DNA from 2 places in the Paraburkholderia sp. RL18-085-BIA-A genome. Region 2 is predicted to be linked to the other one. Evidence: predicted binding sites of a transcription regulator. Region 2 holds the regulator's gene; the other holds the start of a gene.
What was found. Region 2 encodes FNR, which switches genes on or off when oxygen is low (the NO sensors DNR and NnrR bind a similar motif). Its sites were predicted from a motif close to TTGATNNNNATCAA; they were not measured.
Positions count from the first base shown of each region.

Region 1: a site for FNR is predicted at 9,912-9,925, ahead of P0D89_RS34085 (potassium channel family protein). Genes of this name have one in related genera too.

Region 1 is NZ_JARESU010000075.1:1,677-14,552, reverse strand. Features, by position in the region: gene P0D89_RS34150 (DUF3455 domain-containing protein) at 1-359, opposite strand, end outside; gene P0D89_RS34145 (superoxide dismutase) at 417-1,049, opposite strand; gene P0D89_RS34140 (hypothetical protein) at 1,343-2,041, shown strand; partial or broken gene P0D89_RS34135 (IS30 family transposase) at 2,294-2,415, opposite strand; gene P0D89_RS34130 (MlaC/ttg2D family ABC transporter substrate-binding protein) at 2,391-3,020, opposite strand; gene P0D89_RS34125 (PRC-barrel domain-containing protein) at 3,629-4,066, shown strand; gene P0D89_RS34120 (hypothetical protein) at 4,548-4,727, opposite strand; partial or broken gene P0D89_RS34115 (thiamine pyrophosphate-binding protein) at 4,754-5,005, shown strand; gene P0D89_RS34110 (dodecin) at 5,231-5,440, opposite strand; gene P0D89_RS34105 (hypothetical protein) at 5,655-5,924, shown strand; gene P0D89_RS34100 (3-hydroxybutyrate dehydrogenase) at 5,936-6,718, opposite strand; gene P0D89_RS34095 (acetoacetate decarboxylase) at 6,730-7,470, opposite strand; gene P0D89_RS34090 (patatin-like phospholipase family protein) at 7,467-8,639, opposite strand; gene P0D89_RS34085 (potassium channel family protein) at 9,387-9,773, opposite strand; gene P0D89_RS34080 (hypothetical protein) at 10,479-10,727, shown strand; gene P0D89_RS34075 (alpha-amylase family protein) at 11,329-12,876, opposite strand, start outside.
Region 2 is NZ_JARESU010000086.1:7,269-26,046, reverse strand. Features, by position in the region: gene P0D89_RS36215 (class I SAM-dependent methyltransferase) at 1-289, opposite strand, end outside; gene P0D89_RS36210 (hypothetical protein) at 1,090-2,340, shown strand; gene P0D89_RS36205 (right-handed parallel beta-helix repeat-containing protein) at 2,828-4,378, shown strand; gene P0D89_RS36200 (aldo/keto reductase) at 4,572-5,387, shown strand; gene P0D89_RS36195 (GMC oxidoreductase) at 5,377-6,918, shown strand; partial or broken gene P0D89_RS36190 (transposase domain-containing protein) at 7,086-7,218, opposite strand; partial or broken gene P0D89_RS36185 (IS6 family transposase) at 7,239-7,438, shown strand; gene P0D89_RS36180 (hypothetical protein) at 7,773-8,702, shown strand; gene P0D89_RS36175 (hypothetical protein) at 8,891-9,292, opposite strand; gene P0D89_RS36170 (hypothetical protein) at 9,869-10,333, opposite strand; gene P0D89_RS36165 (DUF3564 domain-containing protein) at 10,369-10,743, opposite strand; gene P0D89_RS36160 (c-type cytochrome) at 10,813-11,148, opposite strand; gene P0D89_RS36155 (DUF1488 family protein) at 11,375-11,659, shown strand; gene P0D89_RS36150 (zinc-dependent alcohol dehydrogenase family protein) at 11,756-12,742, shown strand; gene fnr (fumarate/nitrate reduction transcriptional regulator Fnr) at 12,845-13,633, opposite strand; gene P0D89_RS36140 (response regulator) at 13,626-14,057, opposite strand; gene P0D89_RS36135 (response regulator) at 14,286-14,936, opposite strand; gene P0D89_RS36130 (PAS domain-containing sensor histidine kinase) at 14,933-16,279, opposite strand; gene P0D89_RS36125 (universal stress protein) at 16,549-17,376, opposite strand; gene P0D89_RS36120 (universal stress protein) at 17,373-17,882, opposite strand; gene P0D89_RS36115 (universal stress protein) at 17,920-18,756, opposite strand.

The DNA.
Region 1 (12,876 bases), on a different contig from region 2:
GAACGTGTTTCCAGCAGCAGGTTCGGCAAGCTGTCCGGCGTTTCACCCGGCATCTGCGCGAGCACATGGCCCACGATCCGGCTGCCGTCCGGGGCTTCCCAGGAGGGTCCCGCCGAATGCTCGATCACCGCGGTCCCGTGTGTATCGAACAAGGTAGCGCGCGGACTGCGGAACACCCAGCCAAGCGTGTGATTCGCATCGTATTCGCACGCGTAAATCTGGACGCCGGATGCGGTCGCGCTCAGGAGCGCCCGCGCATCGGGCGGGTCGATCGTCGCGGCGCCGGCCGACGTGCCGACTACTGCCAACAGCCATCCGGCGCTGATCGAATTGCGCATCCGGAGTGATAAGCGAATCATGGCGATACTCCCTTTTGACCCGATACGATGAAAGCCTGCATCCGCCCGCGCCCCTCTTCAGACACGGTCGAGATTGGCCGAGGCGAACGCCCAGTTCAGGTGACGCGACACCATCGCGGCCAGATAGTCCGGCCTACGGTTCTGATAGTCCAGATAGTACGCGTGCTCCCATACATCGACGGTCAGCAGAGGCACGAGTCCGCGCGTAAACGGCGTTTCCGCGTTGCTCGTCTTGACGACCGCGAGTCCCCCGCGATCGAGCACAAGCCATCCCCAACCGCTGCCGAACTGCGATGCCGACGTCGCGGCGAGCGTCCTCGCGAGCCCATCGACGGAACCGAACTTGCTGGCGATCGCCGCCTGAAGCTTCTCGCTCGGCTCACTCGGCGCCGGGCTCAGCGAATTCCAGTAGAAGTTATGGTTCCATGCTTGCGCGGCGTTGTTGAAGACGTCCGCTAACGCGAGCTGGTCATGCGACTGCATGATGATCTGCTCGAGCGAGGCGTTTTCGAGCGGCGTGCCAGCAAGGAGCTTGTGCAGATTGTCGAAATAGGCTCGGTGGTGCTTGCCATGATGAATGCCGATGGTGCGCGCCGAAATGGTCGGTTCGAGCGCATTTTCGGCCCATGGCAATGGCGGCAGCGTTTGGGGCGACGAGCCGAGAAATGCCGGGACGACGCTCGTCGCCACGCTTGGGGCCGGCTCGGCGTCGAGATCGCTCGCGCCGTACGCAATCTTCGAAACCAGCACACTGAATGAAACCTTGGACCCCGCCGCCAACAGACGCCGCCGGGAAATGAATGAGTTGAGCATGTCTGACCCTATTCTGGTCTGGGCGACTGGTTCGCCCTGGCTGCTGACACAACACTTCGTCATCGCGGGCTATTCCACATCGTTTGAAATCTCCCGCGCGGTTGCGGAAGGAATAAGAAGCGCTGCCCGGTTGTTCTTTGCGCATGAAGGGAGCGCAAACCGGAGATGCGATGAAAGCAAAAATGACCATCGAAAACTTGTCGATTCCCTACGAGAGAATTACGACGGTCGGAGGCCGCCTTTCGACGGAACCTGCCGGCCATCACTTCGATCTGAGTTTTCGCATCAACGTGAAGCCACGCAGGTTTGGCATGCTCTCGGGTACGGACATCGACAGCCCGGTGCTGCAATGGAACGAGCGCATCGAATGGTTCCGGTACGACCATTTGGCGCAGCAATGGGTGTTCGTCGACGAAGTCGAGAAGGACATGTATGCGTTCAAGCCGACCTCGAACACGTTCAGGATCTGGCATTCGTACCGGTATCTGATGGCGACGGACCCAACCAACCATCCGCCCGCCGCGCTCCAGGCGATAAAAAGCGACGAAGATGCGAGGGAGTGGATTGCGGAGAACGGCTTCTCATGGAAGTTGGCGATTCGCGACGTGCCGGCGATGGGGATCGCCGGCGGTTCGGGCGGCGGCGGTGGCGACAGTCTCGTGACCGGGGACACGCGGCGCCGCGTCATCTATTTCGATTTGGGATTTTCAGGCCACGCGGAGCGCGTGAGGCTCGTGCAAATACTGGAGACGTTCAAGGGACAGCTCACCATCTGCCACCTGATTCGAGGCGAGATACAGAAAGCGACGGTGGACCATCCGCAGAATCTCGACCGGTGGCGCTTCCAGTTGGCGACGGGCGCTCGCTGATCCGCTGGCCGCCGTTTTCGACCGGGGCTGGCCCGAAGTTGGCACCGCGTTCGCGGATCAGCTCCCGCCTTCGGATAGCGTCCACCATATTGCTGCGTGGACTGCTGCGTGGACCACAAGGCATCGAACTACGGCCCTTTTTGTGCGTCCGCACCGATTGTGGGCGCACAAAAAAGTCCGTACTCCAACGTCAAGCGGATGTGGACTTCTGAAGCCTGTGGCTGTCGCTCACGGCCGTTGAAAGGGGCGGATTCAACCGGTCGATGCAATAGTTTTCTGGAATAGTTCGGCTGGCGCTTCGTAGTCCAGCGTCTTTCCCGGACGCTCGTTCAATCGTCTTGCAACGGGTTCAGTTGCGCTTGTCCGAGGCCAGCTGCTCGTTGCGCTCATTGAAAAACTGGATCAGGCCGTCCACGCCGCTTTGCTGGATCTTGTCGCTGAACTGCTGGCGATATGTCTGGATCAGCCAAACACCGAGCACGTTCAGGTCATATAAGCGCCAGCCTTGGGGGGTCTTATACAGCCGATAGTCGATCTCCGCTGGCTCGCCGTTCCTGGTTGCGATCGTGCGCACCACCACGTCCGTATCGGTTGGAGCGATGTGTATCGGCGGGTAGTCGATCCGTTGGTCTGGACGGAGCTGACCAATCGCGCCCGAATACGTGTGGATCAGGAGAATCTTGAACTGTTCGACCACCTGCTGCTGCTGCGCCTGCGTCGCCGTCCTCCAGTAGCGGCCCATCGCGAGCGAGGTGGTGCGGCGAAAATCGGTGTAAGGAAGAATGTCCCTGTTCACGATATCCATGATGCGGGGGATATCGTCCGGCTCGATCGCCCGGGTGCGCACCTCGTCGAGCACCTGCTGCGTCGCGGTCTTGATCAGCGCCTGCGGATCCGACTGATCGTCGGCCTGCGCGAAGACCGCACCGGCAAACGCGAACAATGCCGACAAAATGGGGATGAAAAATAATCTCTTCATATCTGTGAACCCTGTTTGAATGCGTTAATGCGACGCTAAACAGGCATCGTCCTCTGAGCCCGACCCATCTAATTTTTGCCTCAAAATGAAAGCCTCGCATCGCACAGCGCGCAATCGACGCCGCCGCAGTTGTCACAGGCATGTTCTCCGTTGAGCTTCGCCGGCACGCGCGGCGCGATGCCACATGACTACCGCCGCGCATTCAATTACCCACCATACCGTCCACACAGACGGCATCTTCGGAGGCGGTGATACGCGCTTTTGGCCAGCTATTGCGGCGCTTTGATCAAGCGCCCACAGAAACAACATATAACGTTGTGCTCGGCCAAAACATTGCATGTTTATGTAATCCGAGGCACGTCCAGGTGCCTGTCCTCGTTGCTCAACATGCGTCGAGCGCAGATAGCCTCGCGGCTGATTCCAGATTCATGTAATAGCCGCCCTTCGCCCCGCCAACTATCATCAAGAACCTGGCACTATGAACCGTTCAATTCAGTCACTATGCCTTGGTAATTGCACTGCGGACCTCGATGTAACCGCGGGCCGGATGAACGTCCAGCCGGGCAATTCACAGCAACCGATTCAGCAACTCGTCTTGGAGAAATAACATGGTTTCAAAAGCGCTAATGTCTGTTTTCCTTGCCGCTTGTGCCGCTGCTACCGCGCAGGCAGCATCGGCGCAGGTGGTGGGCCAGCAGCCGATCGGAATAACGGTTACGGAAGCGGATGCTATCGTCTCTGGGTGGAGCATCAAGCGTTCGATCCTCCGCAAGCCCGTATTCAACGAGGATGGCGAAAAGGTAGGCACGGTCTACGATATCGTCGTTGCGCCGGACAAGTCGGTTTCGTATGCCATTATCGACGCACGGGGATTCATTGGAATACCTCGTCACGATGTGGCGGTTCCCGTCGATCAACTGGATTTCATCGATGGCAAGCTCGTTTTGCGCGGGGCGACGCGTGACGCACTCAAAGCAATGCCCGCGTTTCAATACGCGAAACTACCTGCGATACCGAAGCCACGAGATGCATACCAGCATCAGTGACATCTGCCGGTGCCGATGTCAGGCCGGAAAGTAGCTGCCGGAGTCCGCTTCTATATCGCAATGAACCGGAGCGGCACGCTCTTCCGGCGGACCAGTGGCCCCCAAAAGCGCTGTTCTCTTCACCTCGGTAGAGATCTCCTTTCCCTTTGCCGTACCGCCGCTGATAAATGGCCTCATACCGACGCACGGCTCATCCCTATACGAGCATCTGGAGCGATACAGGGAGGACCGAAAGCATGGACGCGTCAAAGCCCCAATTCGCGACGGGTACCAATGTTCGAACGCGGCTGGCAATGAAACGCACGCCCCGACATCATCTCCCTGGTCGGCGACGAAGGCCTGGAAGTATTGCATGTACATGAGAGAACTGGCGATGTCTGTTGATCATGAACATCTAAGAGCACTGGCGGAAGTCGTGACGGGTTAGGCGGCGGGTACCCTTCGTCAAGCTGCCAGCGAGATCGAACTGCTTCGCAGGCAGCTATTCGAGGCCCATGCCACCAATGCGGACAGCGAACGGCTGAATTGGCTGAATAGCCAGGTTCTTGACGATCGCTGTCATCCAACGAATCGCGCCTACTTCAAACTGCCACGGATTCTGGCGACGAAAAATGGTGTAATCGCCACGACATTGAGGGGGGCCATCGATCTCGTTCGTCAACCTCGGTGTCGTGACTTCAAGTAAATGCGGGAGCGAAGCGTGTGTACGGTGTGGTGCGGGATTCGCTTAATGGATTCACGGTTTCCCAGCGCCGGGATCGTTCGACTGTATGGGTTTACATGCGGCATGCGGAAAGCGCGGCTTTCGCCGCTGGCGCCGAGGCTCATCTCACGGGGCAATTCGCAGTCTGCTGTGGGAAGTGCGGTCCGGGGAATCTGCACCTTATCAACGGGTTATTCGACTACCATCGGAGCGGTGTTCCTGCGCGGTGCTGTGCGCTTTTGAGTTTGGTGCGAGCCGTGAAATGCAGTTCGTTTAAGTTCGAACTCATGGGGGCGGCTTACTGATGCTGGTTTCGTCGATGAATACAATCAATCGACCTTCTCGCTGGTTTTTTTGAGCGCCACGGGCGCCGAAAAGGTAGCGGCGTATTGCGCCATCTTGAAGGCCACGCTTCACCCGAACGCGGCAAATTCGCAGCGCTCGGGACTACCGGACGCCCCTCAGTCCTCCAGGCGCAGCCCGACCTTTAGCGTAACCTGCCAGTGCATGACCTCGCCCTCCTCAATGTGTCCGCGTGACTCCGTCACTTCGAACCAGTGCATGTTGCGCAGGGTCTTGGCCGCTTTGCTTAGCGCCACTCGCACAGCGTCGTCGCTCGATTGCGTCGACGAGCCGGTGAGTTCGATCAGTTTGTATACGTGTTCCGACATCGGGTTCTCCTTGGTTTGAAACGGATTACGTGGCATCGCGATGTGCCATATCCAGGCATGACGTACGCCGCGGCTTGCTGCTGCTTTCGCGATCGCGCGAGCGCACGCGTGTCAACAAATTACGGACATCGAAGTGCGACGGTAAAGCTGGAATTTTGTGCACTCGGTTAGACGGGCGCTGGCGTTTCAGTTCGGCTTCGTTGGGAGCCTTCCATTGCATCTGGCGTGCCACCATTTCTTAAGTCAGGCGGTGATCCCCCTCGCGCGGAACGTGCGGTTGCGGATCTTCGTGCCGATGCCAGCGACAACCGCACGGCGCCGCACTGAGCGCCGCGGCTCGTATCGTACGTGCAATGTGATCAAGCGGCTTTCTAATCGGATCAAGCATTTTCGTCGTATTTCCACCCGCTACGACGAGCTTGCCCGCAGCTATCTCGTCCACGGATCGCCGGCGCCTGCCATCGGGCCATTGATAGAAATGTGACCAGAGCCTGGTTATTCCATGAACCATCCATGGCTCACAATCAGCGACTGGCCCGTGAGCGCGTTGGATGGAAACGACGCGAAGAAAAGCGCAGCTTCCGCTACGTCCTGTACCGTCGTGAACTCACCATCGACGGTCTCCTTGAGCATCACGTTCTTGATGACGTCGGCCTCCGAAATGCCCAGCGCCTTCGCCTGCTCCGGAATCTGCTTATCGACCAGCGGGGTGCGCACAAAGCCCGGACAGATCACGTTGGTGCGCACGCCGTGCTTCGCTCCCTCCTTGGCGACCACCTTCGACAGGCCGATCAGGCCGTGCTTGGCGGTCACGTACGGCGCCTTGAGCAGCGAGGCCTCCTTCGAGTGCACCGACCCAATGTAGATGATGCTGCCGCCGCGCCCGGACTGGTACATGTGCCGCAGACAGGCACGCGTCGTGAGGAAGGCTCCGTTGAGATGGATCGCGAGCATCTTCTGCCAGTCGGCGAAGGCGAATTCCTCGATCGGATGCACAATCTGGATACCGGCATTGCTCACTAGAATATCGACGCCGCCGAACGCCGCGAACGCTGCCGCCACGCCAGCATTAACCGCGTCCTCGTTGGCCACATCCATGGCGACGCCGAGCGCCTGACCGCCCGCGGCACGGATTTCGTCGGCTGTCGCGTTAGCGGCATCGAGGTTAAGGTCGGCGATCGCGACTTTCGCGCCTTCGCGTGCGTAGGTAATGGCGATTTCCTTGCCGATGCCGCTGGCCGCGCCCGTGATAATGGCGGACTTGCCTTGCAGTTTCATGTTGGCTCTCCTCACTTGGCAAGATAGTCATGGACGACAGTGCCCAACCCGAGCGTCAGATCCGTCAAAATGTGCACACCGGAAATCACTTCGCGCACCGGCAGCGACGCGACGGGCGCGAGCGCATGATGGAACAGTTCCAGCGCAGCGGGGCCCTCCCAGGCGCCTTTTATCGTGATGTTTTCACAGTAGTAGCTCACCAGTTCACAGATGCGTGCGGTGCCATCCACGTGAGGAATGATCTTGAGCAGAAAGTTCGGCATCGATAGCGACTCGAGGATCTTGTCGTGTGGCAGCGGCCGGTGCTTGTAACCCATCGTCGCCAGCGCGATCGGGACCGGGCCGTACCTCAGGATGCCGCCGATCGTGTCCTTCTCGACGCGCAACTCGGGCGAGGCAAGTTTCTTGGGAAAGCCCCAGATCTCGCGTCCACCCGCGATCGGCGCTTCGTCATCGAGGAACATCGCGTGCACGTAGCTGCCCGACTGTCCCTTGAATCGGACCGGAATCACTTGCCCGCTTTCCGTGTAATCGCCAAAGCCGGTCGAATCGGGCATCCGGATAAATTCGAGTTTGACGATGGGATCCGTCATCTCCAGCGGGGCGGGTATCACTTCGGCTAATGCGTCCGGATCGGTCCGATAGGTAATGGTGAGGAACTCGCGATCGACGAAACGATACGGACCCGGCGGAAACGCGGGACTCGTGAGCGGCATCGCAAACGCGCGCTCTTTCACGTCGGCTTCGGTCATGGTGTGTGCTCCTGTTGCACAGTGTTTAAAGGGGTGAGGTCGTAGACGCGAATACCATGGGCCAGCTCCATCGCAGTGCCCCATTGCGGATGGGCAATCGAGCGGCGTACATCGCTATGCCCGCCTTCCCATAGCTCCGTCACGGTCGCCCGCGAGAACTCGTAGTCCTTGAAGTCGGAAGATCGCGTGTTGTGGCGGTTGATGAAGTGCACCAGCGCGATCGCCCCCCGAGTGCTTACCGCCGCGAGTTGCTGCACGTCGGGATCGGACCGGATCTCCGGTGGTAGCTTGTCAAGCACGCGCCGCAGTGATGCGCGCAACTCCTCGTGCTCCCTAATGCGAGTCGAGTTAAAGCGCGTCTTGCTCGCATACTGAATGTCCTTCGCGCGCTCTGCCACCTGCTGCAGGTTCCGCGGTAACTCGCCTGCGCCGCTGAACACATCGACCTGCAGAATCAACGCGCTCATTCTGTAATCCTCATCGGCCACGTACCACAGCGGCGAATTGGATACGATGCCGCCGTCCCAGTACAGTTCGCCGTCAACTTCCACGGGCGGGAAGCCCGGCGGCAGCGCACCGCTCGCCAGCACATGTTCGGGGCCGATCCGCATCTTCCAGTTGTCGAAATACACGGAATTACCGGTGCGCACACTGACCGCGCCAAGCGAGAGGCGCACCTCCTTGCGGTTGATCCGATCGAAATCGACCAGCTCCTCGAGCGTTGTCCTGAGCGGCTTGGTGTCGTAGTAGCTCAACGCGGCCATGCTGCCGTCGGCAGCCATGAACGGCGGCGGCATGCGTGGCACGAAAAAGCCCGGGACGCCGAAAGTGACCGCTGACGCCGCACTCATGACGTTGAATAGTGGCCGCATGGGGTCAAGCGACGCCGGCGGCATGAACGACGCCTGCGCTGACATTCGTTCCCAGAATTCACGCAGCCGTTCGACGCCGCGCTCCGGCGGATTGCCTGCGATCAGCGCCGCGTTGATCGCCCCGATCGACACGCCGGCAATCCAGTCGGGTGCGAGTCCGACTTCGGCCAGGCCTGCGTACACGCCCGCCTGGTACGCGCCGAGCGCGCCGCCACCCTGCAACACGAGGACCGTATGGTCGAACTTGCCTACGTTTATAGCTACCTTCGAAGACGGCGTGCTCGTTCTGGTTTTCATCGCGCTTTACCCGCGGTCAGTTGATCGGAATCGCAGCCTCAGGTGTTTCATTTCACATGCTCCTCATGTTGCAGACGACAATTCAAGAGCGCGTCTCCGCGCGAACCCTCCCCCGGAAGACTAACCAGGACTATCCGCTTGGATCGGAATGAGTGGAATGACACACTGAAGGCAAACTAAAGCCCAAGACAGTTCAAGTGCCTTCGATTCCATCGTGAGTCACCTCGACGGACGCTCGACCAGCAAGCGCCCTGCTGCATGAACGGAAACGGCTTACCTCAGAAGAAGGCTCGGCTTGAGTTCTAAAGGGTGATCGAGGATGGGTAACGCGGTGCCCGCGCGTATGACACCCGTACCCGCCTCTAAACGGGGAAGACAGCTAAGCTCAATCGCGTTTCAGCGTGTCGACATCCGTCCCAACGCGCCACGGATAACTCCAGGGGAGCTTCAGTGTCCTACCTTTGCATTGATGGTATGCATTGGAGCCATGGGCGGCTATTACATAAACCTGTAGTCAATTCTGGTTTCGTCAAACAGAACTGACGGCGAGGCGACCCGCTAGATCCGAAGAGGCGGAGTGCAGAGCAATGCTCAGGAGCGAGCGAATGCTACGACAGAAGCCGAATGCGAAATGCAACAGAAAAGTCGCAGGCGGGCCCCGCCCACCGGGATCGTCCGAATTGGGCTGCGGACGTTTGAGTCACCAACATCAACGGCTGCTTACTGGAGATCAGCGGTCATCCGCGCCTAGCGGGGTAGTAGACCGGCCCGTTGCGCAGCCACCTGGATAGCATAAACAGCGGAACCAGTTACCACACCTACTATCAACACGCCCTGAAATCCAAGCAAAATCGCGACGATTCGACCAAGCGTGGTGGTCGGTACCACGTCGCCGAAGCCGATGGTCAGCGCCGTGACCGCGCAAAAGTAAAAAGTTTGACCTAGGGATGATTGTGTGCGCGTGGCTGCATCGACGGCCCCCCCAACGTAATACATGGCGACCGACAAAATGAGGAAAACTATCAGCAGCATCGCCAGAATTGCGCGCAGGTGCCAGAGGACCCTGGCAAACTCGGCAATTGCTTGGTGCGGCTGAATTCGGGCGTCAACAGCGTCTTTGGCGGCATTATCCATGTCATGAACCTTACAGATTTTCCGGCCTCTCTTTTTTTCCGAAGCCAAAAATCGATACTACTACGAGGTCGATTCTGAATAATTCTCCACGCCGAGTATGACAAGGTTCCGGCGAGCGAGAGCGCAATCAGTTTGCGTTCCATGCAAATCAACGCGATAGCTCCTGGCGGCATCGCGACTGTCTCGTGTTGGCAAGCAAGCCATCGCATCATTTCTTCGAACAGCCATAGCTGGCCGCCTTCAGCCTGATGAGACCAGGCAGCCTGCGTCGCGCACAAGCGCTTCGGCACCGCAGCAATACTCTCCAGCGCCGTGCGCATGTATATGGCCAGCACTAAACCAACCCAAGTCGGCGGCAGCCGAGTTGACGGTTTCCGCGGTAATGGAGTGGTTATCGCCGAAAGGCCGCTCATGCTTCGAGAGAGTACTAACTTGGTTCTCACGGCGAGGCTGCGAGCGCTCAGACTGCGTGCGGCTTGACCATCTCCGTGCATCTGACAGACATGCGTGGCCGGAACGGCTAGCAGTACCCGAGTTACTGGACCCGATATACATAACGTTTGGTCTATCGTTATTGTTAAAAACATTAACTATCATAAATCGTTTGTTCGCTCTACTCTGCGATGACCCCTTCGCACCGTACTCCTGTCGCCGCACTTGAGTTACCGACAGCGTGACCGAGGGGCGCGGTCGAAGGAGAGGGTCATGAACACCACCGAGAAATCCCTGCATTATCTGGTCGAAAAGTGGCTCGCCCCCGCTCCAACCTCGCGGATCCATGTAGTCCAGTTTGGTCGTATGCAGAAAGACAAGCGGCCTTACGTCCATGTCGAGGCATCGGCTCCAGGCGGCTCGCGTTCAATCTTTTTCTTTCGGCACGACGACGGCCGCTGGTGCGTATTTCCGCCCCGGATCGCACGACCGTCGATGACCGGTTATCTGCTTGCGGCTTGAACTGCGTTGCGGGCCAGCCAATGCAGCAGACGAAGACCGAAACGGCACCGTTCTCAGACCGCATCGATGTCATTCAACGAATCAGGATTGGCCGGTGCTGACTCCAATAGTTCGCGACGCATCAGCACACATTCGCTCCGGTGCATATGGGCTACGGGCGTTTCGTTAAGGCTCCACAATGGTCGTTCAAATCGCATGGATGATCGCCCGTTTACGGCCGACTTCTGTCCCGCGGTTCCGAACGCACCGGAGCCGCTTCGCGCCGTGGACGCGTTCGATCAAAAAATAAGGAGTGTTGCGGATCCTTGACGGGCGGCTCGCGAGTGCGCCGACCCGCCGTGTGATTGAAGGCAAGATCGTCTGGCCCGGTTTATTGCGGGCACCGACATCAGGTCGCCGTTCGACGCATAGGTCGGGGAAATCGCGGCGTGGGCACGTACTTCTCATGATCTCATCGGCCGGCGATGGCCGCGCGCACTGACGCAGCCTGCGGGATGTTGCGCGGCACGTCGGGCGACATGGCGGAAGGCTACTTCCAGCTTCGTGATGGCGAGGCGGTCGACTTCATGCGCGCTCAGCGTGTGCCTCAACCGACGGCCTGCTAGACCTCGCTACGTTTGAGCAGATAGTCGAGACCTCCCACGCGATACCAGCGATAGCCATAGGGCTCGAGCACCACTGTATGCCGTCCGGCTGCATCGGCCTGACTGTGTTCATCCGAGAGCAGGTTGACGAGCCGCGCGTCGCCTGGATCGCCTGTCCCGGTTTTGAAACTGACCGTGCACGCGGCCGCGCTGAAGTTATGCAGACACACCACCGAGTTATTGCGCCAGTCGTAGCGCAAGCCGAGCACGTCCTTACGCGATATCCGCAGGATCGAGAAATCGCCCCAGCTGATCTCCGGCACTTCGCGGCGCATGCGGATCAGGCGTTCCATCCAGTTGAGCAGCGAATCTGGATCGCGGCGCTGGCTCGCGACGTTCACGCGTTCAAAGCCATATGGGCCGCCTGAAATGACCCGTGCGACCGGCTTGGGATGCTTCGTGAATCCGCCGTGCGGCTCGGTCGACCACTGCATCGGCGTGCGTGCGCATTCGCGCTCCGGCAGGCGTAGATCGTCCCCCATGCCGATCTCGTCGCCGTAACGAAAGACCGGCGTTCCTGGCGACGTGAGCATCACGCTATACGCGAGTTCGAGGCGACGCCGGTCGCCGTCGAGCATCGGCGCGAGCCTTCGGCGAATGCCACGCTCGTAAAGTTGCATGTCAGGCGCCGGCCCGAATGCGGCGAATACGGTCTCGCGCTGCTCCGGCGTGAGACGGCCCAGGTCAAGTTCGTCATGATTGCGCAGGAACACGCCCCATTGCGCTGTCGCCGGGCGCTGCTTCGTTACGCGCAGCGCCTTCCTGAGCGGTGCAGTGTCGGCGCTCGCCATCGTGTAGAACGTGGCCTGATTGACCTGGAAGTTGAACATCATCTGCAGACGCTCGCCCTCGTCGCCGAAATACTGCATGTCGGTGTCGGGCAGAACGTTTGCTTCGGCGAGGATGATCGCATCGCCCTTACGCCATTGCAGGAACTCGCGGAAGGTCCGCAACATGTCGTACTGCTCGACGGGCTGCCGCACCTGTGGGCCTTTTGTCGCGATCACGAAGGGCACGGCGTCCATACGAAAACCCGATACCCCGAGCTGGATCCAGAAGCCCATGATCTTCAGCAGTTCCGCCTGAACGTGCGGGTTCGCCGTGTTCAGGTCGGGCTGGAAGTCGTAGAAGCGGTGGAAATACCAGAGGCCCGCTTCCTTGTCGTAAGTCCAGGTGGATTTCTGCACGCCCGGGAACACAATGCCGGCTGTCGCGTTCGCAGGCTTCTTCTTCGACCACACGTACCAGTCGCGATACTGCGACTCCGGATCGCGGCATGCGCTCCGAAACCACGCGTGCTGATCGGACGTGTGGTTCACCACCAGATCGATCATCACCCGCAGGCCGCGTTGCCGGCACGCGTGCGTGAACTCGGCAAAGTCGCCGAGGGTGCCATAGCGGGGATCGACGTTGTAGTAGTCGGAAATGTCGTAGCCGTTGTCGCGGCACGGCGAAGGCTGAAACGGCATCAGCCAGAGCGTCGTGATGCCGAGGCCCTGCAGGTA
Region 2 (18,778 bases):
GCGAAACCATATTGGGAAAACTGCCTGCCTCCAGGCCGTAGCCGTAAATGGCTTCGGGCGGCTCGATGTCGCCAGTATCCGTGCCAAGCGCCTTGTCGATCGGATGCGTGCGATAGCAGCCGGTATAGACGACCTTCAGAACCGGCACACGTTGCGCGAACCTTCGGATACGCGGAATGAAAAGCATCGTCTGCACGGGGTCGGGCAAAGACGCGACGACAGTGATCAGCGGCCACTTGATGCGCCGCTTCAGGCGTTTCCCGAAACCGCCGGTCGGACTAGTATCCATTGCCGGTACCCTCATGAGTTGGCTCGAAACTGACGACACCAGGAAAAAGTGCAACGAGCGCGATCTTCGAGAATGGTACAGACCTCGATGCGTGCGGGAGACGACAAACTCTTGCCGAAGCGCGCCATGGACAACGGCACGCGCAAATTCTACCGGGGATTCCTTCCCGCCGGACAAGGACCTGGCAGTTTCCGTCTATTCGTCGCGAGGGCTATTGCACCCGCGTAAGCTTGCACAAAGAGATACGCTCGGTTTGTGAAGTCAGTATCGGTCAATAAGCGCTCCCAGGGCGCGCGTGCCGGTTATCAATGATGGTCCGGCCCAACTTTAGTCGTTTCGAGCCGCTTTTCGCGACTTACGTCGCGCGACGTCTAGTCTCCGCAAGAGCTTGTGGCGAGCCGACAGGAATATTGAAATGATCCATGTCTTCGAAGTTTGAGCTAGCTTGACGGTCAAGATGGACCATGTCAAAAGTTCTATGTGGAACGCTGCCGTATTGTGTTGCGGACTACAAGAACAACATTCCGCCGACCTCCTTGCGCTCAGACTCGGTACATCTGAACGATGCCGGTTACGCCATTGTCGCCAGCAGCGTGAAGTCATTGATCGCGTCCAGGAACTGGTAGCAATGGGTCCGTGCCATATCGGCGAAAGTTATGGCGGCTCGTCTTCGGCCGTCTCTCCCAGGGATGCGAACTATCGTTCGCTAAGAGGCTTGCTCGTCTATGCGAATTTCCAATACGCTCCCCGACAGAAATACCCGGCTGGCAACAAGTCCTCGACCGGTCAATGTAAGTCTGATGGCGATGCTGGCCGTAACGGTTTGCGCTTTCTCGCTCCAGTTTGGATATTCGGTTCACTTGTCGGTCGCAGGGGCGTGTTTTATCCTGGCCCTGGTCTACTCGATCAAGAAGCTAACTCCGCTTCGGCTCGCACTGGGTCTCATCGGCGCCGTGCTGATCGTGATGCCTGTTATCTTTTCTCCGGGCGATTTCACGAGCAGCGCGTTGTATCGGTCCATTCGAGAGGCCGCCTGCTTCCTGGTTCTCGTTGTTCTGGCGAGAGTGGAGGTAGAGTTCGGCATTGCAAGCAAGGCAAGAATTGCATGTGGACTATGGATAACGAATATAGGTCTACTGCTGATCACAATGTTGCAGGCAATCGATCTGAAGTTTGGTCGGAGCGGAGTATTCTTTGTCCCCTACACCTATTTTCCTAGACCGATAAGTCTGGACGGCTGTTGGACGGTGGCATCATGTTGGCTGGAATTCGGACATCTGCACGGCATCCCGACAGAGATACGACCGGCTGCGACGTATGCGGAGCCGTCCTATCTTGGGTTCGTTGTGTTGTGTCTGGTTTTCGTCAGTCGCAAGATAATTGGCGAAAGTGGCATTGGAAGGATCGCGTTTGTCAGTGTGGCGATGGCGACAGTCTTACTGGCGCAGACGACTAGCGGGATCGTCGCTCTCGTTCTCATGCTGTTCGCGACACGCAAGCGGTCGCTATGGAAGAGCGCCGGGCTGATTCTGGCCAGCCTTCTGTTCCTGTCAGGCGCCGCTTTCATGTTGAGCGACCGGTTTACCGACATCATGCAGGGTTCAGACGTGTCATTCCTCGGACGACTGATATACCCGCTACAGGCGGTGGGTGAGGCTCTGCAACAAGGGTACCTGCTTGGTGTGCCGTCTGAGTACTTGGGAAAGGTGGTGTCGAGCGAGGTTATCGCTGCGACGGGTATGGCCACGGGTGCGAGTGATAATGCTCTGATCAACATGTTCCTCTTATACGGTATGGTTGGAGGGGTTCTAGTATTGACGATCCTTTTGCTGCGCCGCGGCTTTCCAGAAATTGTCCTTCTTCTTCTTTCGATGCAATTCAATGGTGCGATCTTCATGTATGACAAAGTGGTGATGCTTTCGTTGGTGTTGGTACTTTACAAGGCGCGGTTCCAGGACGAAGGCACACCAGCCACTGCGAGTGAGGTCAGCAGCGCTTCATCTGATTCTTTTCCGGCATCCACAAGCGTCGCCGTGCAAGTTCGAGCCTAATAACGTGGCGGATGGCTGGTACACCATGACACGCAGAACTCTCCACTGCATGAAATCATTAGCCATTGTCTTTCTCTTGTTACATGGAACAAGCGGCAACGGCCTCACGCTATACGTCGCTGTGCACGGGAGCAATGATGCGTCGGGTCTGACTACACAGGTTGGTAGTCGCAGCGGGCCCCTCGCGGGGATCGAAGAAGCGATAAAGAGGGCAACCCAATACCACGAGTCAAGGAAGACTAAGCCTGTTGCGATTGCGCTTCTAGATGGCGTATATCGAATCTCGGCCCCAATCCGCATTGTCCGCAGCGTTTCGGGATTGCCTACTCCCCCGTTGCGGATATACGCCGTGAATCCAGGCGGAGTTCGAATTAGTGGAGGTAGAGAGCTGACCGGGTCTCGTCCTTTGCGGCAAGGGGAGGCGCCCCGTATTCCGCTGTCGTCGAGACCGGCTGTCCGCGTCTTCGATTTTTCCGAAACGCCGTTCATGTTGCATGACCTACGGCGTCATGGTTGGAACAACTCTGCCGCCGTGGCGAACACTGACCTTTACTTCAATGAACGGCGAATGCGTTTGGCTCGCTGGCCAAAGAGTGGCTACGCGGTCATCGCGGCTCTTAGCGCGGAGTCGCGTAAGGCGTTCTATGCGATGCCGACGCGTCCGGATCGCCTGACAATCGATCCGGGAATCTTCGCGGTAGGCTATTTCTCCTATGACTGGGCGATGGAAGCGATGCCCGTCCTTACATCGAAAAACAGTTCCGGCCGTATTGTGCTTAGCGATGAGCCGTCCTTTCCTTTGCGGATCGGGGGAAGATTCTTCTTGGAGAACGTGCCTTCTCAACTGGCCTCTCCAGGCGACTGGGTGCTAGACGCTAAAAACGGTCATATCTTTTTTTGGCCGCCATCTGACGATGTGTCGAGCGCTGAGATAACGGACGCTGAATCCTTGATCACGCTGGACGGCGCGAGCCATGTTGAGTTGGACGGCCTGGACTTCGAACTGGCGCGAGGACCGGCCATAGTCATCAGGGATTCAGAGGATATTCGGGTGGAAAACGCGACGATCAGAAATGTTGGGGGGCGCGCAATTGATGCGTCGGGGAGAAGGATAAAGATCGTCAACTGCCGGATTCACGCCGTTGGAGACGGGGGGGTATATGTTTCATCGGGAGATCGGGGCACTTTGACGCCGGGCGAGTCAGTGGTCGCAGGTAACGACATCTACGACTATAGCAGGTGGAACTATAGCTACCGACCGGGAATTCAATTGTCGGGAGTGGGAAACGTCGCGGAGAGAAATCGCATTCATGATGCCGCTCATATGGCGATGAAGATAGAGGGGAATGACAATGTTGTCCGCTCCAACGAGATCTACGACGTGGTTCAAGATTCCAGCGATGCCGGCGCGATCTACATGGGGCGGGACTGGACGCAGCGCGGCAATGTGATAAGTGGGAACTTTCTGCACGACATCGGCGTACCTTCGCGGGACGTAAGAGGGATCTATCTGGACGACCAGATAAGCGGGACCTACATCGCTAGCAATTACTTCCTGCGCGTTTCCAAGGCCATCTATGTGGGTGGAGGTAGAGACAACGTTATAGTCGGCAACGTTTTCATCGACAGCGCGCCAGCAATGAGTATCGATGACCGAGGCGTGACATGGCAGGCAGAGTGGGTCAGCGATCCCAACGGGCCCCTCAGACGTAACTTGAAAGGCGTCCCGTATCTTGGAAGTGCTTATGGGAAATACCCACATCTTCGCGACATACTTGGCGACGACGTGGGTGCGCCGAAGTACAACGTCTTTCGAAACAACGCGATGGTGAGGAGCGGTTGCCCTGCGTTGGGTGCGGTATCGATCGGGACCGATCCATGGGTGGAGTCAAGCGGTAATGTATGTGTCAACGGAAGCGGTGCGTATTTTCACGACGCAAACACGCCCACTGCGGAAGGCACCGGCATTTACGACGTGTTAGGTACGCAATCGTCGACTTCTCTTGAATGCATGACAAGAGCAAGCGAACCGTGCTAACACCGGAAGCGATTATCAGCGACCGTAATTTTGACAAGTTTTCGGCATCGCGTCCGTGATGCCCGCCACCCCGCAGTTCTGTCCATGAAATCGTGACCTGATATCAGCAGGAGTTTGTCGATACAAGCTATTTGCACCAGAACACTTATGCCTGTACATCTGAAAAAGACAAGTCTGTTAGCCGGAGCTTATCGTGCAAAGCGTTCACTTGGTCGGGACACCCATCATTGTCTCAAGATGCATATTCGGCACGGCCAGTCTTTTTAACAGCGGTTCCGAAAAGGTAAGGCGTCGACTGCTCCTTTCAGCGGTGGACGCCGGCTTCACCCATTTCGACACGGCTCCCTATTACGGATTTGGCTTGGCCGAGCGCGACCTTGGCCCCGTTCTGAAAGCACGACCCGAAGTCACCATCACGACTAAGGTCGGTATCTATTCGCCCGGCGGCGAGGAGCAAGGCGGTGTCGCTATATTCCTGCGCAAAGCGACAGGACGCTTCATCAAGGCCATTTCGAGTCCGACCGTGGATTTTTCAGTCGCCCGTGCGCAGAAGGCGCTCGAAGGAAGTTTGCGCCGTCTCAATCGTGATTGGATTGACATTTACACCCTACACGAGCCGCAACTGCCCCTGCTCAATACGGATGAATGGCTGAAATGGCTGGAGACCCTTGTACGCGAGGGAAAGGTGCGTACATTCGGCCTGGCACTGACTGCCGATAGGCTTGAACCCTTTCTCGCCACGGGCTCGGAACTCACGCGTTTCGTTCAGGTGCACGACAGTCTAACGGCGCGTGAGGCTGACCTTTTGGCCCGTTACGACAAGCCCTTGCAGGTCACCTACGGCTATGTGTCGGCCTCCCGCAGAGAAGGATCCCCACTTTCGGTGACGGAGGTGCTGCGTCAGGCCCTGCTCCGCAACACCAGCGGGGCGATTATCGTGAGCACGACCCAAGTCTCGCGGTTGCCGCAATATGCCAGGCTCGTGGAGGAGATAACCCATGCTCAATGATTTGAAGGGCCAGGGAGTGCTTTCGCGGGAAGCCGATTTCATTGTCATCGGTGCAGGCACTGTTGGCCTACCGACCAGCGTACTGTTGGCGCGTAAGACCGGCAAAACCGTCATCTGCCTGGAAACTGGCGGACTGCGCCAGGAAGAGGACCTGCATCCGCTCAATGAGGTCGTGCAGCGCGGCACGTTCTATAGAGGCGCTTCCCACGGGCGATTCCGGTGCTTGGGTGGTACGTCCATGCGATGGGGCGGTGCCCTCATTCCCTTCCAGGATTCCGACCTCTGCAACGCGCACTGGCCGATTTCGCTTGAAGAGCTTATTCCGTTTATCGGAGAGGTTGAACAGCTGTTTTCCTTGGAGCCCGGCCCCTATTCCGATGCTTCATTCCCTTTCGAACTCGGTGAGGTTCATGTGAACCGTCTGGCCAAGTGGCCGGAATTCAGAAAGCGCAATGTCGCGACTCTTCTGGACGTCGACATTGCCGCCGCAGCGAATCTTCAAGTATGGCTCAACGCCCATGTCGTCGAAATTAAGACTGGCGCGGAAGGCATCAGACTGAGTGCGGTTTCGCCGAATGGCGACAGGCTGGCTATCTCTGGCAAGAAACTTATCGTCGCTGCTGGCGCCATCGAAACCACCAGGCTGGCGCTACTTATCGACCGCCAGAACGATGGAGCCGTCTCCGCGGTCACGCCAGCACTCGGTCATTATTTCACCGACCATATTTCTACGGAAGTAGCGGAGATTGCCTCCTCCGAAGGTGCGGTGCTGAACAGAATCGTCGGATTTCGTTTTGGCGCAAAAGGTTCGATGCGCAACATCCGTTTCGAATTAGCGCCTCAATCGCCGGCGCGTCGGCATTTGCCGCCAAGTTTCTGTCATATTGGGTTTAAGGTCGAAAAGCCAGGTGGCTTCGATGTTTTACGGGAAATTTTCGTCAATTTGCAGCGTCGTAAGTTGCCGCCACCGCGCGTGATCCTCGACTTGCTTGCAAACGCTCCCTGGCTTGCGCGCGCCGTCTGGTGGCGCTTCATAAACAAACGTCTGCTTTTTCCCGCGCATTCACGCCTGTTCGTCCATGCGGTAGTCGAACAGATTCCCTCTCGCAACAACCGCATCGCTCTAAGTGCCACGTGCAGCGATCGTTTCGGCCTGCCGCTCGCGGAAATCAGCTGGTCGGTGACCGAAAAGGACAAGCAGAACGTCATTGAGACGGCTGAACAATTCAAAAAAACTTGGGAATCCAGCGATTTTGCTCAGCTCGGTGCCTGGAAATCGCTTGAACCGCAGGAAGTCTGGACAAGCCTCGGTAGCTCCGAGGGCATCTTCCACCCGACCGGCTCCACGCGCATGAGTGCGACCCCCGCCGAAGGCGTGGTGGACAAAGACCTCAACCTGTTCGGCGTCGACAATGTCCAGTTGCTTGCGACTTCGGTTCTGCCAACGGGAGGCGGGGCGAATCCAACTATGATGCTCCTGCTGCTGGCGATGCGCTGCGTCAATCAGCACGCTAAAGCGACGCTCAGCTGACTTATCTTTCCTCGTGACCCGAGACGGTTCTCTCCGTATCCGTTAGCGCATCCCGTCTTGAACGCACGTACGTGCGGTGAGAAGGTGTAGTCATCGTAACAAGGGAGCAAGGGTAAGCGCGCGGCCGGCACCGTAGCGAAAGTTGTTTACTGGAGGGAGCGGCGATGCTAACGGACGGCTTCGACATGAACGGAAGGCGGCAGCAACAATTCCACATTCCATGGCCAGCGGTTCGTCGATGCGGTTGATTGGGTGGTCAGCGATGCGCTCGATGGCGTGATGCGGGTACGCCTGAGGGTCAGGCCGTTCAGACAGTGGGGATTCGCCAGAATAAGTATCTGAACAACATCATCGGGCGATCAAGCGACATACCCATCCGATGCTGGGGTTGAAGAATCTCTGTTGCGCCCGCCTCCTCCTGTCTGGCATTGAAGTGACGAACCTTATCAGGAAGGGGGAGACGAAGGACGATGGCGTTGCGCGAATCACTGCCCAAGCATTCTATTCACTGGTGATGTAAGCAGTCCTGCTCATATCGGACCTTCCGCGTCCTTCCATCCTTATCGCGACAAAACCCGTGGGGTCTCAGTTGCGGCATCGAACAGCAAACCGAAGATCGCCGCCTTGTTGTACCAGACAACCGCGCTGATCGCTGCTGATGAGGTGAAGTTCCAAGGGCAGTAGATCCGCCGACTAGCCTCTAGTCGCCCGCGCGCAGCGTTCGCCTGGCGCTTCGGGCAATGGCGATTACCCCAGGAGTGGTGGGTGATCTGCGTGTGTGCGGCCCGGACAGACAATGATCGACGGGGTATGCTGTAGGGTAAGTACCAGCAACTTGGGGCGGGAGCACGTAAATGGCCGCGATTGCTAAAACCATCGGCACGAAAAGACGAGGCACATTCAGATTGTTGTTAGCGACCTTGGCTGTATGCTGGCTGTGCCTTGGCCTGCTCGCGTTGGCGGCGGACGATGCTTCGAGGTTGCGTGGCAAGTACGAGAGCCTGTCGCAACAGCTTGAACATAACCAGTTCCGGCGCCCGCTGTATCTTGAATCGGCAGAGTCACCGACCGCGCTCAAGGGCGACATTTACGCCGTCGTCGACTACCCATTCGCCACGGTCAGCGGCGCGCTCAATGACCCCGTTCACGGCCCTGCCAACTGGTGCGATTTGCTGATACTGCACCTTAATATCAAGTATTGCCACGCCTCGACAGGCAGCAACGGCAGCATCGTGAGCGTGAACATAGGCAGAAAAGTCGAGCAGAAAGTCGCGGACACCTACCGCGTGCAATTCCATTACCACGCATCACCCACTAGCCCAGGATATTTCCAGGTGGTCCTCAACGCCGACAGCGGCCCACTGAGCACAAAGGACTACCGTATCGTGCTCGAAGCGGTAGACATCAGTGGCGACCGGACCTTTCTGCACCTGACCTACTCGTATAGTTACGGCATGGCGGGGAGGCTCGCGATGAAAACGTATCTGGCGACTATCGGCAGCGATAAGGTCGGGTTTACCACTGCCAGTGCTCCGTCCTCCGAACAGACTGAATATATTGGCGGAGTTCGCGGTCTGGTGGAACGCAATACAATGCGCTACTACCTGGCGATAGATGCCTATCTTGGCGCGCTCTCCAACTCGCCCGACAAGCGTCTGGAGCAACGCCTGACTAACTGGTTTGACGCCACTGAACAGTATCCGCGACAACTACACGAGCTGGATCGGCAGGAATATCTCCAGATGAAACACAAGGAATATGAACGACAGCAGACGGAACAGTGAGCAGGATCGGTGCGTGCCGATTGCCTACCTACAGCCGTATCAGCAACACAGTCGAACCGGGAGACGATGATAGTGTGTTGACCTTTCTAAATCGCCGCCGGCCACACCAGATCCCGCGATGGATTCACCCGACTCGGCATGGCCAAGCCACCCATAGAAATCGACACCGGTTGGCGTCGTGAGGGCTTTCACTCGTCGCATTTCACGTCGTGCTTTGGCACAACGATAATCACCGGGTAGGTCCCCTGATCGAGTTCCACGCGTGCGACCACGGCCATCGTCATGCTGTCGATGTCGTCGTACACGCTGACTTTTTCATTCCGAAGGCTTGTGATGCCGGTACAGGCAGACGCGCGCCCCTCGTCGGAGACCTGGCATCGGATCGGGTTGTCTGCAAGGTAGCGATATTTGTCCCTGTCGGGGGCTGCAAGATATTCGCGAACGCTCTGTGCCGATCCACCGACGCCGGTGACATACCCAATGGCGCACAACTGTTTGGCTGCATCACTGCCCCCGGATGTTTCGGCTTTCGCGGTCGTGCCCGCTGCTGCGATGACCGCCGCGAATGTCGATGCAAGGAGGTATTTCATGGCGCAAATCACGGTTGTCTGATCGAAGTGCTGGATTGTAAAGGCATCTTTGCCGCAGTGGTAGAACGCGAAGATCGGCTGCTACTGCCTGTCTATCGAACAATCGGGATGAAACACGCCGCCACGGAGGTGGAGGTGTGTGGGAATATCGCCTGAAAGAAGCACCTACTCATATCAAGGCGTAACCACATTGAACATGCCGAGGCAAGCACTGTGAGGAGACCAAAAACCGGCGTGAGGCGGTCGAGCGGCGCAGATGGCGGTTACGTGTTTCTCCGCGTGCGAACCGGGCACGCACCGGATTGTTGCGGGAACTGCGCATGGTCGGAACGGTTCGCGCCTTCGGATCATCCGGTAAGGTCACGCTGCGACGATAAAAAAGATTGAAGGGCGATTTTGCCGCCTGAGATTTGGACTTCAAGGTACTTCGGTTTTTGTCGACGTTTCAAACGGCTTGGCGATTGCCGACGATTCGATGACTGCATCGGTGCTATCGAATTGGTCGCCGTCAGGTCGCTTGCTCAATTCAGCGGGCGACGGCGATACATAAGCGCGGAGGATGGTGCGCAGCGCTGGTCATGCATGCCCGCCCTTTACAGCCCGCGGCGGCCGGGCCGGCCCGCTCGGCTCGAGCCGTAACGCGCCCCAGCCGAGCGGGGCAAATACATGGCCTCCAGCCAGTTCGACCAGTTCCACGAATTTTTCGAGCGACGCGCCCGCGGCGATCCGAACCGGCGCGTTGCTGACGAAATCCTGCGTGCGCAGCCACGGAGCTTCGCCGCGATTGATCTCGTTGACACTGCGCTCGCGACCGTCGTACCCGGCGTCGGGCGGCAGCAGCGGCCCGTCGAACGCGACGGTCAGGATCTGCTGCGGTGCGTCGTCGTAGGGCAGGCCGGCATGTCTTTCATAAGGCGAGCGTTCCCATCCGTCGCCCCATTGCTGGTCGAGTGGCGCGCGCGTGAAATAGGCCCACGGCGCGCGTACGAAACACAGTCCGTAAGCATGGCGGACGCCGTCCAGATCGGTTGCAAGTCCCATGACTGTTGCCTCGAAGTGCTGATGACGTCAGCGCTTTACGCTTCGTCGCCGGCAGCAAACAAGCTGTGTTCCGGCTGTGCCTGCTCGTTGTCGATACACTGCACATGCCAGTGGCCGGACATCAGGACGCGGCCGCGTTCGGCGCACCACTGCGCGCGCCCGGACTCGCCTTCGAACGGCCCGCTGCAATCGTTCAGATCCAGGCCTTCGAGCACACACACGGGGGTCGCGTCATGCGGGCCGCACACCAGCGTATTGCCGTAATCCACATGCAGCGCGCCCCATTCGGGCAGATCGAGCCCCAGGTGAGCTTCGCGAGACCATTGTCGCGTGTCCTTGTCGAGCCAGAGAATGGCAAATGCCATTGGATGGACACTATTGAACGTGTCGAGGTGTACCGTGAGGCGCATGAAAATTCTCCGAAACATGCGGTCCCGTTCAATTGAATCAGGCCGCGACAATCGTGACTTAAAGATGGTTCATTGACTCAAGACCCATTGCACCAGGGTATGAGCATTCTCCGCCGATAACGGCCCGCCGCGATCGGCCGGCAGCGGCATCGCCATATCGCCCCAATGCGCTTTGCCGCCGAGCCGCAATTTATGCTCCAGCATGAACTGCGCGTCCGGCACGTTGCGGTAGCGCTCGGCGATCTGCTGGAACGACGGCGCGAGAAACGGCGCGTCGCGCGTGTGGCAAAACATGCAGTGTTGCTGATCGACCAGCGCGGTCGGCTCCGGCTCGGCATGCGCTGCAGAGCTGGCCAGCACCAACACGGCACACGCCGCCAGGCAGCTGCGCGTTGGGGCATTCACGGCACGCACTCCTGTGCAGGGGGAATGACTTCAGTGTAGGGGCGCAAACCAGAACGCCGTTGACCTCGGTCAACCAGGGCGCAAGGTCTGAATTTGACGTGTCGCGCATAGCTCCTATGCTGGTGACAGGCGGACCTCGCACAGAGCGGGCCGTCTCGAAGGCGGTCGACAATGCGTAGGTGTGCAGACACGCCACTCCAGCCCCGCATCCTGCGCAAGGAATCAGGTGGTGGTCATGAAGATTCATTTTCCAGAGGAACATCCGGAGTATTGCGCGCGTGACCTCGTCGTCGCATTTCCGGCCGAAGTGGACGGCGCGCGCGTACAGTGCGCGATCACGGCGGAGGCGCTCGAAGACCATTTCGGGGCCGCTTCGCTGCGCGAAGACGACCTGATTGCTGCATTCAACTCGAACCGGCATCCAATCGAACACGCAGCAAGGGAATTGCTGAACGAGGTCGGTGCCAAACCGGTGCTCATGCACAGCGGTTATTTCCGCTTTTGCGAGTGACTTTTCGCGGGCCGGCCCGGTGAAGCGCCGCTTTCGATCCGCCATGTCGGCGCGAAGTGAGGTGGGAGCCGGCCGTGCAGGTTCGAGGAGAATCCTATGCGTGCGATGGTGTTCGACGGCAGCGCGTCGTTACTGCGTGAGCAGGAGGTGCCAGATCCCGCGCCCGGTCCCGGGCAGCTGCTGATCGATATTCGTGCGTGCGGCGTATGCCGCACTGATCTTCATCTGGTCGACCACGAGCTGCAGCATCCCAAACAGCCTGTGATCCCGGGTCACGAAATTGTCGGCACGGTCGCCGATCTCGGCGCGGGGGTGACGGGGTTCGTCGTCGGCGACCGGGTGGGGGTGCCGTGGGTTGGCCACACATGCGGGCATTGCCGCTACTGTCTGTCGGCGCGGGAAAATCTCTGCGACGAGCCCGGATTCACGGGCTATACGATCGACGGCGGCTACGCGGAGCGCACGGTCGCCGACAGCCGGTACTGCTTTCATCTACCGGCTCAATACACGGACATCGAGGCAGCACCGCTGCTATGCGCAGGCCTCATCGGTTATCGCACGTTGAGCATGGCGGGCGACGCGCAGCGAATCGGTATCTACGGGTTCGGCGCGGCGGCCCATATCGTTGCGCAGGTCGCGCGTCATCAGCAGCGCACGGTGTACGCGTTCACGCGGCCGGGTGATCGCGCAGCCCAGCAACTCGCGCTCCGTCTCGGCGCGGCATGGGCGGGCAGCAGCGAGCAGGCGCCGCCCGACGAACTGGATGCGGCTTTGCTTTTTGCGCCCATCGGCGCGCTCATTCCGCAGGCATTGCGGGCGGTCGCTAAAGGTGGTGTGGTGGTGTGCGGCGGGATTCACATGAGCGATATTCCGTCGTTCCCGTATGCAATGTTGTGGGGCGAGCGGCGCGTGGTGTCGGTCGCGAATCTGACGCGCGATGATGGGCTGGGCTTCATGCGCATTGCGGCCGAAATGCGTCTCGCAATCGAAACTACGAGTTATCCGCTGACGGATGCCAATCGGGCGCTGGGCGACCTGCGCGATGGCAGGTTGACGGGCGCGGCCGTGCTTGCCGTTCGTTAGCCGGTGGGGCTGGCTGGGGCGCTTGGGGGCGCGGCGGCCCTCGATTGCGGTGCTGCCGGCAGTGAACCGGATCGCGCTTCAACCCCCTGATGTAAAGCTCAATTAAACCCGCACAAGGCCCTCGTGATCGAGGATCCGGATGTCCTTGCCCCGTATATCGACCAATCCGTCACGCTGGAATCTGGAGAGCATCCTGCTTACCGTTTCGAGCTTGATTCCCAGATAGCTGCCGATTTCCTCGCGCGTCATACGCAGGTGAAATTCTGTCGGCGAATACCCGCGCATTCTCAAGCGATCCGACAGGTTCAGCAGGAACGTCGCGACGCGCTGTTCGGCAGACATCGTGCCGAGCAACATCATCTGTGACGACTCGCGCACGATCTCGCTGCCCATCATCCGGTGCAGGTGTTGCTGGACGGCCTTGACTTCCCGGCACATGGCTTCGAGCAGATGGAACGGGATGATGCAGACCTTGCTGTCTTCGAGCGCCACGGCATCGCAACTATGGTGGCCGGAGCTCACGCCGTCGAGCCCGAGCGAGTCGCCGGCGAGATGAAAGCCGATTACCTGCTCGCCGCCGTCGCGGTGCATAACGACTGTCTTGAAGGAGCCGGCGCGCACGGCATAGATGCTCTGGAACGAATCGTTCGCGCGATAGATCGTCTCGCCCTGTTTGATGGTCCGCGATGGGCAAATGAGCGATTCCATCCTTTGCAATTCGTCGGACGTCAGGCCCTGCGGCATGCAGATAGAGCGCATGGAGCAGACCGTGCAGCGCAGTGCGTTCTTGCCCGGCGCTCGCGCGGTTGCCGGCACGTGTTGGGGAGCGGGCGGTGCCTGTGGGCGGACAGGCGCTGGCGAGATTGGGCAATAGGCGGCGACGTCAGACATGATGTGCTCCTGATTGGAGAAGGGTGCGCGTGCGATGTTCGCTGGCGATCCGCTGGATCGTGTTCCGCGCCAGATCAAATTCGCTGGTCTTGTCGAAAAAGTAATGGGCGCCGCCCATCAGGCATGCGCGGCGAAACCAGGCGTTGAAACGATTCGTCATCACCATGACAGTCACATGCGGCATTCTTTGTGTGAGCAGCGCTAACAACTCCATGCCAGTGCCGCCGCTCAGATGCAGGTCCGTCACGACCAGGTCGGGCGCCGCAGTATCGATGGCCGCGAACGCCGCAGCGGGCTCTTCGGCTTCGCCGACGATCTCCACGCCGTCGAGTGCGCCCAAAAGCGCGGCCATGCGGCGCCGCACTGACGCTGCGTCGTCGGCGAGAAACACACGCAGGGCGGGGCGGTCAGGGCTTGAGTTCATGGCTCGAAGTATCGGCCGCGCTGTCCCAAAATAAAATCGGCGGGGAATGAACTTCGAGTAGGCAAGTGGGAAGGTCTGTAGGGCGTTTCCTACAATAAAGTGAAGCGGATCAGGCGGATCCCTGGGTGAACTGCGGGCGGGGTGCGCGGCAGGTCGGAGAAGGGATACGGGGCGCCCTGGCTTGAATCGGGTCGCGGGCCACCCGCAAACGGTGGTTTGCGGCGGCGTTCAGATGTCGTCCTCCTCGTCGTAGACCAGTTTGTGACGCATCGCATAGCGCACCAGCGCAGCCTCGTGCGGCACCTGCATTTTTTCGAGGATGCGCGTCTTGTACGTGCTGACGGTCTTGCTGCTCACACAGAGTTCGGCCGCGATTTCGGTGATCGTTTGACCGGCGGCAATGCGCTTCATGACGTCGAACTCCCGGTCGGACAGTCGCTGATGCGGGAGCAGATCGGTCGGCTCGTTCAGGCTCTGGGCAAACCGCTCGGCCATCGCCAGGCTGACGTAGACGCCGCCGGCGGCCACTTTGGTCACGGCCGCCACCAGTTCGGCACTCGCGCTTTCCTTGGTCAGATAACCGGACGCACCTGCCTTGAATGCACGCACCGCGTACTGCTGCTCGGCGTGCATGGTCAGCACGAGAATGCGCAGCGCCGGTTTTTCTTCCTTGATCTGTTTGATCAGCTCGACGCCATTACGGCCGGGCATCGACAGATCGAGCACCATCACATCGGCGGCGCGCTCGCGGATCAGTGCGATCGCGCTGGTGCTGTCGCACGCTTCGCCGACCACTTCAAAGCCGCTTGCGCCTTGCAGGATATGCCGAAGACCGTCGCGGACGAGCGCATGGTCGTCGGCGATCAATACGCGGGTCATGTTTGCATCTCCTGCAATTGCACGGTCTGTGCCGGAATGGTGACGGTTAGCGCGAAGCCTTTGCCGTGCGCGGTATGAATGTCGACGGCTCCGCCAAGCATATGCGCCCGTTCACGAACGCCGAGCAAGCCGAATGATTTGGCAGCCGGATCGGCGGCGCGATGCGCGCCCTGGCCATTGTCGGCGATGCGCAACACGAAGTTCTGATTCTCGGCGTGCAGGCTCAACGTGACCCGCGTGGCATCGGCATGCCGCGCTACATTGGTCAGCGCTTCCTGCACGATGCGAAACAGGGCGGTCGCGCCGGCCGGGGTGAAACGCGCGTCGCCAGTGTCGATGTGACGCTCCACGTCGATACCGTGGCGGTTCGTGAAGTCGTTGGAAAGCCATTCGATTGCGGGTATCAGGCCGAGATCGTCGAGCATGACCGGCCGCAGATCGGCGGCAATGCGGCGCAGCGAGGCGACCGTTACATCGATCAGGCGGCGCATGCTTTGCAATTGTGGTCGCACTGGCGCACCCGCTGACGCGTCCAGAGCCTCTTCGACCGATGCAAGGTCCATTTTGAGCGCAGTGAGTTGCTGACCGAGGTCGTCGTGCAGTTCGCGTGCGATCCGCGTTTTCTCCTCTTCGCGCACCTTTTGCAGGTTGGCCGAAAGCTCACGCAGTTCTTCGCGCGCCTGCCGTTGCGCACGCTCCGCTTTGACGCGTTCGGTAATATCGCGCAGCATCACTGTGTAGAGGCGTGTGTTGCCGTCAGGGATCTGCGAAATGGACGCCTCCAGCGGAAATTCCTCGCCGTTGGCGCGCAAACCCCACAGTACGCGCTGGGTGCCCATCTGCCGGTCCGACACGCCTGTCACCCCGAACTGTTCGACGTGACGCGCGTGCGCCGCGCGAAACCGCTCGGGGATGAAGCGATCGAGCGGCGCGCCGACCGCATCCATGACGGAACAGCCGAACACCTGTTCCGCCATCGGATTGAAGATGACGATGCGCTGATGTTCGTCGATGGTGATGATCGCCTCCTTCGAAGCCCGGATGATGGCCATCATCCGGGCTTCGCTCACGCCGGACTGACTACTCTGCGTGCTTGCTTCTGCGCTCGCGAGTAGATCGTCGCGGCGCGCGCGTGCCAGCATGTAGGCGCTCGTAGCCAGAAAAAGGGCGGCGGCGACGCAAAGGAACCGCGTTGAATCGAACCAGCGTTGCGTTGCCAGCATTGCGGTAAGCGTTACACAGAACGTCGCCGCGGCTGCGAACGTGGGTTGTGTCACGTGCAAGGCCAGCCGCCCGCGTGCGTGGGGATCGGGCGAAGGGGGCGTCTTAGCGCGAGTGGCCATGGGGGCCTCTTCGGAAACTGCCGACAAGAACAGGTTGCGCTGCCCGATGTGTTGCCATGGAGGCGCGGAGTGCGAGCATCCCGGTTCCGTGGTTGTCATGCTTGCCGTGGCGGCGGACCACCGGAGTATCGTGCGAACGGCGAATGTTCGCGCTCATTGTGCGTGAAACGTAGGCTTAGTGCCAGTGCCGCCGGGCTGGGTGATCGTGCGCCGTGCGGGTTGCCCCGCAACTGGAACGCCAGAGCACCGGCCCGGTATCACCGCGCCATTCAATGCGACATCAACACGGGCACGGTCATCGACTGCAACATGGTGCGCGTGACGCCGCCGAGCAACCGTTCCTGAGCCCGGGCGTGGCCATACGCGCCCATCACCAGCAGATCGATATGACGGTCGGCCAGCATATTGAGCAGCATGGCGCCGGTATTGACGCCGGATGCCTTCGGTGCGGTAGTGAAGCTCGCTTCGATACCGTGGCGCGCCAGCCAGGCGGCGACGTCGATACCGGTCGGCTCGCCGTCCCGCGGATGACGCTGCACCGTCATAATCGTGACGAAACTGGCGCGACGAATGAGCGGCAGCGCGTCGGTCGCAGCCCGCGCGCTTTCGCGGCCGCCATCCCACGCGATCATGACGTTCTCCATCCGGGGGCTCGCCGGTCCCGCATGGGGCAGCACGATCGCAGGACGCCCCGAACCCATCACCACGTCCTCGACGAACTGCCGCGCGATATACGCGCTCCGGTCCTCCGCGTCTTCCTGGCCGAGGATCAGCAGATCGGCATGGCGCGCGTGCAGAATCGCCGTTTCGGCCGATGGGCCATCCGGCGCTCGCCATTCCGCGCTGCCTCCGGCACGCCCGGTGGCGGCGATGAAGCGCGCATGCACGCGCTTCTGATTGGCGTCGTGTTGCGCGTCACGGCTGGCGATCCAGATGTGGTCTTCATGCAGAAAGAGCGGTCTTGTCAGTTCTTCGCAAACCACATAAAGGCCGATCAGATGCGCGTCGTGGCGCGCCGCCATCTGCAGTGCGTAGTCGAGCCGCGCATCGCAATGAGTGCTGTTGTCGAGATGCACCAGCAGGGTTTTGCAGTTCATGACGGCTCCTTGACGAGTGCTCCAGCAGCCTGTGTAAAGTCTGCGCAAGGCGATGCGCAATGCCCGGAGATCAGCAGCACCGGACAGGTGGCGATGCGCAGAAAATGTTCTGCGACGCTGCCGAGCATCAGCCGTCGCACGCCACGCCGGCCGTGTGTGCCCATCACCACGAGGTCGGCGTTGAACTCCCGCGCGGCGCGCTGGATGCGGTGTGCGATGTCTTCGCCCGTCATCAGCTCGGTTTCGACCGTGCGCGTCGGGCCCTTTACGCCGGCCCTGGCCATTAGCGCAGCGGCGTCGGCCAGCACGTGCCGCCCTTCCTCGCTGAGCGCGTCGCGCACGTATGACGGGTCGTAGCCGGGCACGTCATAGGACATCAGCGGCACGTCGACGACGTTGAGCGGCTGCAGTCGCGCACCCGAATCCCGTGCCAGCTGGACAGCGGCGGTCAGTGCGCGCGCCGAGGTTTCGCTGCAGTCGACTGCAACCAGCATCTGTTTGTACATGGCGAACACTCCAGAACAGGAAGAGGGCAGGCCGCGCTCAGTGCGACATCAGCACCGGCACGGTCATCGAGCGGAGAATCGTGCGCGTGGCGCCGCCCATTACCAGTTCGCGCCAGCGGGCATGGCCATAGGCGCCCATCACCAGCAGATCGGCGCCGCTGTCGGCCACCTGCGAAAGCAGCACTTCGCCGACCGATCCTCCCGGTCCGGTTTCAATGTTCTCGACCTTTACAGGTGCGCCATGTCGTGCAATCACGGTGGCGATGTCCGCGCCGGGAATGCGGCCGTGCTCGCCTGCGTGCGCGGCGTTGACGCTGAGGATCGTGGTGCTTTGTGCGGTCCGCATGAACGGCAGCGCGTCGTGCACGGCGCGCGTGGCTTCGCGGCTGCCGTCCCACGCGACCAACACCCGGGCACCGGTTGACCGTTCATTGCTTGCATTGGGCACCAGTAGCACCGGGCGGCCGCACGACAGAATCAGGTTTTCGGGGAAGAAGTCGCCGACATACGATTCCGGATCACCCGGGTCGTCCTGGCCGGCCACGATGAGATCCGCGCAGCGGCCCGCGCGGGGTATGGCGAGACTGGCGGGCTCGTCCATGGCGATCCATTCGCCCGCCACGTCGGCACGCCGCAGTTCGGCATGAAAGAGCCGTTCCAGCGCCGCGCGCCGCTCCGCGCGAATCTCTGCGTGCGTGGCGTAGTAGTCCGCGGTTCCCGCCATCACATACAGCGAGCGGGGATCCGGCGTAAAGACGGCGAACGCGCCGGTCAGATGCGCATCGAACTGTTTGGCGAGGCGCAGCGCGATTTCGAGCCGCGGGTGCGCACGCTGGCTGTTGTCGAGATGAACAACGATGGTTTTGTAACTCATGGCAGTCGCTCCGGGAGAGGAA